DNA from 2 places in the Tissierella carlieri genome. Region 1 is predicted to be linked to the other one. Evidence: riboswitches for the same ligand, from Rfam matches in the RefSeq annotation. Region 1 holds a riboswitch; the other holds the start of a gene.
What was found. Region 1 has a riboswitch for FMN ahead of KQI38_RS02110 (ECF transporter S component). Riboswitches for the same ligand answer to the same signal wherever they lie in the genome.
Positions count from the first base shown of each region.

Region 1 (3,424 bases):
TCACGCTTACAAAAAAATATATAAATGTCAGTATAATGAAATAAAATGTAGTAAATGAGCCTATATTAACAAGGGTTTTTTTCAATGCTCCAAGAGAACTACCTTTTTCTACTTCTCTAATTGCTTCCTTATAATCAACCATCATTTCAGTTGCCCTCTTATAAGACTCTTCCTGTGTAATCCCCATATTTAAACAATCATTATATTTATCTAGCATTATGGAGTATAACTCATCACGAACTTCCAGAATCTCCTTTGTTTTAGGGTATAGCAGAAACTTCCTATTTATATATCTTTTTAATTTTTCCTCCATTATAGCCCACTCCCAATCAAATTATTCATAATAATAGTTATTTCCTTCCATTCATTGACTTTCTGAATATATATTTCCCTACCTTGGGGGGTAATTCTATAATATTTTCGCCTTGCACCGCTTTCTTCGTTTCCCCAATAACTTGTAATTAATTTATCTTTTTCCATACGTTTGAAAGCAGTATAAACTGTAGCATCTTTAATATCTATTAATCCTTTTCCGCGCTCTATAATAGTTTTCATAATTTCATAACCATATGAATCATTCTCCATAAGAATGGCTAAAATGATAGTTTCTGTATTTCCTCTCAAAACCTCGCTTGAATAACTCAATTTATCTCCTCCGATACCTAATCAGGTTAGATATATTGTAACCCTATTGCCAATACATGTCAATATATATAATCCTCACTTGAAATGTGCTCTTATCTTCAAAAAATTGCTAACCTAGCATTCATTGATAAGAAGTTTAAATAAAAAAATTGATAGAGAATGTTCTCTATCAATTTTTTATTTATGAAGTATAGGCGATACTCTTTTATATATTAATAATGTTAATGCTGTTATCATAACACCTTTTAGTAGATTAAAAGGTACTACTGAAATTAGCATCATGGTTTTTAAATCTGTTATATTTTTGTTTATTGCAGTACCCATATCTACAAATACTTGTATATCCTGCCCCATTAGCTTTGCATATAGGGGAAACATTATAAAGTAGTTTGCAAGGGTAATAACTATAGTCATGATTACAGTTCCTAATAATAGCCCTACTACAGCTCTTCCAAAGGTCTTCTTCTTATAATATACAAACCCTGCTGTATAAGCAAATGCAGAACCTACTACAAAATTAGCCAATTCTCCTACTCCACCAGTCGTGCTTCCTTCGATTAAAACATTTAATACATTCTTTAAAAGTTGAATTATTACTCCTGCCATAGGTCCTATGGCAAAGGAACCAATTAAAGATGGTAAGTCACTAATGTCAATCTTCATAAATGTTGGCGCTAAAAATGGCATTGGAATTTCAAAAAACATAAGAATAAAAGAAATTACTCCAAGCACAGAAATCTTTACCATGGTTTTAGTATTCCATGTCTCTTTACTTAATGTGTACATAAAATCCCTCCAAAAGTTTTATTTTCTCGGGATTATCGCAGTTTTGCAACTCAAATCTATTTGCTCGCTGTGTTAGGTCATAAAAAAATCCCGAAGAAAATCTCCGGGGTCCAAAAATAGACTAATCAAAATAATTTAAGTCTACTACATCTTCTTCCATCCAGACTGTAACTGTCGGCCTTGGAATCTAACCAAGTCAACCGAATTTATCGGCTCGCGGGCTTTACCGCCGGTGAGGACTTACACCTCCCCCTGAAGATATATCTTAATTTAATTATAAATCTCCATATATCTATTGTCAAGTATTAATCATCCTCAAAATATAATACTCCCCTCTTTCACAAAACCTTAATCATAGGTTATAATATATATAGATAGGAGAGTGTTTATATTGTTTGATTTAGATGCATGTATTTCTTTTATTACCAATAAGGCAGCTAAAAAAATGGCAGATGAATTCAATGATAGATTGATGAAATTAGGCATAACCAGAGTCCAATGGATAGCCCTTTATTATTTGGGTAAATATGATGGAATCAATCAAAAGGAATTAGGAGATTTAATGGATATAAAGGAGTCCACAGTTGCCAGATTAATAGATAGAATGGAAAAGGAAGATTATATTCTTAGAACTAAGGATAAAAATGATAGAAGAATAACTATCATTTCGTTGACAGATAAAGGTAAACATTATAGAGAGGAACTATTACCGGAAGGCCAAAAGATGGCAGATACTTTCACTATGGATATTTCAGAAGAGGAAATTCAAATATTTTTGAAGGTAATAGAAAAAATCTTATTAAATATAGGTCAAAAACTGTGAAAACTTTGTTGACCTTTTATATTATACTTGCTATACTAAATATTAGTATAGCAAGTATAATATAAGGAGGAATTCAAATGTCCAAAGGTCCAAGAGATTATTTAAATGAGTTTATTAACGGTTTACAAGATGTAGGTATTAGTAATGAAAAGCATTTAGGTGCATTCATGAATTTATTAGGCACTACTTATGAAGACGGCGCCCTTGATACTAAAACAAAGGAATTAATAAGTGTTGCAATTGGTGCTTATAATCGTTGTGAATACTGTATAGCCTTCCATGTTTATAAGGCATTAGAAAGCGGTGCTACTAGAGAGGAAATTATGGAGGCCGCTATGGTGGCAGTAGCTTTCGGTGGAGGTCCTTCTATGGCATACTCTTCAACCTTACTTAAAGCCAGCATAGATGAATTTGAAAACGATTTCAAATAATAGGATTGGGAGGAAGTAAAATGATTCTCGAAGTCAAGTTTGAAGGCTTAAATGGAATTAAGAAGGGTAAGGTTACTAAGATTTATAAAAAACCTGGAGATAGCATAGACCCAAATACTCCTTTACTTGCAATAGAAGTAAATAAAACAACAATGGATTTAGATGTGAATGTAAAGGGAGTTATTAAAGATATAAAAGTAAAATTAGGAGCAAATCTAAAATTAGGAGATATTTTGGCAGTAGTAGATGGAGAAGAAGTTCAGATTGAAAAGAAAGAAGAACCTTCCTTTGACTATTTTAAAGGTTTAATAAAGCCTAAAGAAGAAAAGCTAGATGCTAAAGTAGCTATAATAGGTTCAGGTCCCGGTGGTTATGTGGCTGCTATTAGGCTGGCTCAATTAGGGGCAGATGTAATCCTTGTTGAAAAAGATAGCATAGGGGGAACATGCCTAAACAGAGGATGTATACCTACAAAGTCTTTGGTAAAATCTGCAGATGTCTTTAAAAATATTAAGGAATCTCACAGCTATGGCTGCAAGGTTGAAAATTATAGTCTAGACATTAATGAGGTAATCTCCAGAAAAAATCAAGTTATTACTCAATTAGGAGAAGGAATTAGCCATTTACTGGAAAAAAATAATATTAAATTTGTTAAAGGCTCTGGTGAAATCTTAGATAAGAATACTGTATTTGTAAAAACCAAATATCTAGAAACTACAATAAAAGCAGAATATATAAT
Region 1 is NZ_JAHLOH010000013.1:133,854-137,277, reverse strand. It holds gene KQI38_RS02120 (hypothetical protein) at 1-313, opposite strand, end outside; gene KQI38_RS02115 (PadR family transcriptional regulator) at 313-645, opposite strand; gene KQI38_RS02110 (ECF transporter S component) at 823-1,431, opposite strand; FMN riboswitch at 1,576-1,695, opposite strand; gene KQI38_RS02105 (MarR family winged helix-turn-helix transcriptional regulator) at 1,823-2,254, shown strand; gene KQI38_RS02100 (carboxymuconolactone decarboxylase family protein) at 2,332-2,685, shown strand; gene lpdA (dihydrolipoyl dehydrogenase) at 2,706-3,424, shown strand, end outside.

Region 2 (3,424 bases), on a different contig from region 1:
GCAGATAGTAAAAATAGAGGAATAAAAAAAGATGAATTTTTAAAACTTTGTAGTGGATTTTATGACAAACTGAAAGATAAAGAAGATAGATAGTATGGGGGTGACAGCATGTCTGAGAGGATAGTTATGGTATTATTTAATTCAGTTGTATTATTGATATTGCTTATAATGCAAATATTAATGCCTAGAATAACAAGAAAAAATATACTTCTTGGAGTGAAAATACCAGAAGAAAAGATGGAAACAGATGAGGTTAAGAACATTATTAAGGGATTTAAAAGGGAAAATCTTATTGTTGGAATACCTGTTTTGGTTATCATTTCTCTTTTAATATATTATATAGATAATATTCATATATTTACATTATCTGTGTTTCTTTATATAGGAATACTTTTTTTAATATATATAAGATGGAATAAAAAGTCAAAAGAACTAAAGAAAGAAAAAGAATGGGATAAGCTGAAAGGTAAAGTAGTTGTTATCGATACTAAATTTAGTAGAGATAGGGCGAAAGACAGTACTGTACCTCAAAGATGGTTTTTAGTTTCAGTAATTATAATATTAATAAGTACAGCATTATCTTTAACTATGTATCCATCTTTACCAGAGAAGATTCCAACTCATTGGGACATTAATGGAAATGTAGATGGATATATGAATAAATCTATGTTTACTGCATTATTAATGCCTCTTACACAAGTGTTGATGGCCATAATAGTATATATGTCCTATTATTTTATGATAAGATCAAAGCAGCAAATAAATCCTAATGATCCTGAAATTTCTTTAAAAAAGAATATTATATTCAGAAAGGCATGGTCTATTTATTTTATTGTTACACTAACTTTAATAGAGATTTTATTTACAGCTTTAAATATGATGACATTAGGAATATTCTCAAATATGAAATTATTTAATATTTACAGTTTTACAATCTATGGAATTATAATAATAGGGTCTATAGCATTGAGCATAGTATTGGGGCAAGGTGGAGATAGGATAAAATTAAAAGAAGAGGAAAACACTTCCAAAGGATATGATATCGATGATGATAGGCTATGGAAATTGGGAAATACAATTTATTATAATCCAGATGATTCCTCTATATTTGTAGAAAAGAGAATAGGAATAGGATGGACTGTAAATGCAGGAAGACCTTTTGGAATGTTTTTTATGATTCTACCTTTTGTAATGATTATAGTGATATTATTATTAGTTGAATAGAGAGAGTAATATGTATATATTGCATCTATTAGTTGTATTGTTTGGTTTTGCAGGAATTGGTATTAGATATTTTAAGTAGTATTTCCTTATACCAAGAATTCATGAAAACAAATCACCATATATAATCATTAAGACGAAAAAAGCGTATTTCATAATAAATTACAAAGATTCTAATAAAATAATAGAGTTGCATAATAGATTAAAGTGATGGGGACCATCACTTTAATTATTTGTTGACATAATAAAATAAATCTTATATAATGGCCTTGAAAACTAAATAATTCTTCAGGGCAGGGTGCAATTCCCTACCGGCGGTATAGCCCGCGAGCCTTAGATAGGCATGATTCGGTGAAACTCCGAAGCCGACAGTAAAGTCTGGATGAAAGAAGAACAATATGAATCTTAGTAAATCAATACTATCAATTTTTAGTGTACTAGGCTCTGAAATATTATATATTTCAGAGCCATTTTTATTAAGATTATATTAAGAATATTAGTTATTCCTAATATAAAAGCCCTGATTTTTGTAATCAGGGCTTTTATATTAGAAATTTGTTTCAGTTAGTATGAATAGGAGGTGTTTTATGCACGAGAAATACATGAAGTTAGCACTAGAATTAGCTGAAAAGGGTAGAGGAAAGGTCAATCCCAATCCTATGGTAGGTGCAATTATAGTAAAAAAAAATAAAGTAATAGGTAAAGGATATCATGAGTGCTATGGCGAAGCACATGCAGAAGTAAAGGCTTTCCAAAATGCAACTGAAGATGTAGAGGGAGCTACTCTTTATGTAACACTAGAACCATGCTCTCATTACGGAAAAACCCCACCATGTGTAGATAAAATAATTGATAAAAAAATCAATAGGGTTTTTATTGGTTCACTTGATCCTAATCCTTTAGTTTCAGGTAGGGGAGTTGAAAAACTCATAGATGCAGGTATAGAGGTCAAAACAGGAATCTTAGAAAAGGAATGTAGAGAGTTAAACGAAATATTTATGAAATATATAGTAGAAAGAAAGCCCTTTGTCATAATGAAAACAGCCATGTCCTTAGATGGGAAGATTGCAACTAAGATAGGTGAGTCAAAGTGGATCACCTGTTCTGAGTCGAGAAATAATGTACATCGCCTTAGGGATCAAGTGGCAGGAATTATGGTAGGCGTGAATACTGTAATAATGGATAATCCAGAATTAACTTGTAGGATTGAAAATGGTAATAACCCTGTAAGAATAATAGTAGACAGTAGTCTTAGGATACCTATAGATTCTAAGGTTTTAGGTAAGCAGCATATAGCAGAAACCATAATAGCTACGACGCCTCAGGCAGATATAAGAAAGAAAATTGAAATTGAAGACAAAGGGGTTAAGGTATTAATTACTGAAAGTCTAGAAGGAAAGGTGGATTTACAAGACCTTATGTCAAAGCTAGCTATGGAAAATATTGATAGTGTATTTCTTGAGGGAGGTTCTACTCTTAACTTTTCTGCTCTTGAACAATCTATAGTTGATAAGGTCCAAGTCTATATTGCTCCAAAGATAATCGGAGGAGACAAATCAAAAACACCAGTGGGCGGTAGTGGAGTTGAGTGCTTAATAAATGCATTTCAACTTCATAGGGTAAGTTATAGAACTATAGGTGAAGATATATTGATAGAAGGTTATATAAGGCGGTGATTTAAAATGTTTACAGGAATAGTAGAAGAAATAGGTAAAGTTCAAGGGATAAGAAGAGGAGAGAAATCATTCACACTTACAATCTCCGGATCTTTGGTTTTAGACAAAACTTTCATAGGAGATAGTATTTGCACCAATGGAGTATGCTTAACAGTTACAAAGATAAACAACAATAGCTTTGAGGCTGATGTTATGGTTGAGACCCTAAGAAGAAGTAATCTAGGGGTTCTCAAAATAGGGAGTTATGTAAATTTGGAAAGAGCATTAGCCCTAGATAAAAGGCTAGGAGGACATTTAGTAAGTGGTCATATAGATGGAGTAGGAGAAATAATCTCAAGAGAAAAAGAAGATAATGCTACTTGGATTACTATAAAGGCTTCACCAGACATACTTAGATATATAATTGAAAAAGGTTCTATTGCAATTGATGGAATTAGCTTAACTGTAGCATATGTAGATGAATATGTATTTAAGGTTTCTATAATCCCACATACTAGTATAAATACAACACTCCTAGATAAAATACG
Region 2 is NZ_JAHLOH010000031.1:52,221-55,644, reverse strand. It holds gene KQI38_RS09530 (GntR family transcriptional regulator) at 1-93, shown strand, start outside; gene KQI38_RS09525 (DUF1648 domain-containing protein) at 109-1,224, shown strand; FMN riboswitch at 1,502-1,619, shown strand; gene ribD (bifunctional diaminohydroxyphosphoribosylaminopyrimidine deaminase/5-amino-6-(5-phosphoribosylamino)uracil reductase RibD) at 1,809-2,897, shown strand; gene KQI38_RS09515 (riboflavin synthase) at 2,904-3,424, shown strand, end outside.
Region 2: linked by a shared signal. The riboswitch ahead of ribD (bifunctional diaminohydroxyphosphoribosylaminopyrimidine deaminase/5-amino-6-(5-phosphoribosylamino)uracil reductase RibD) and the one ahead of KQI38_RS02110 (ECF transporter S component) in region 1 are both predicted to bind FMN.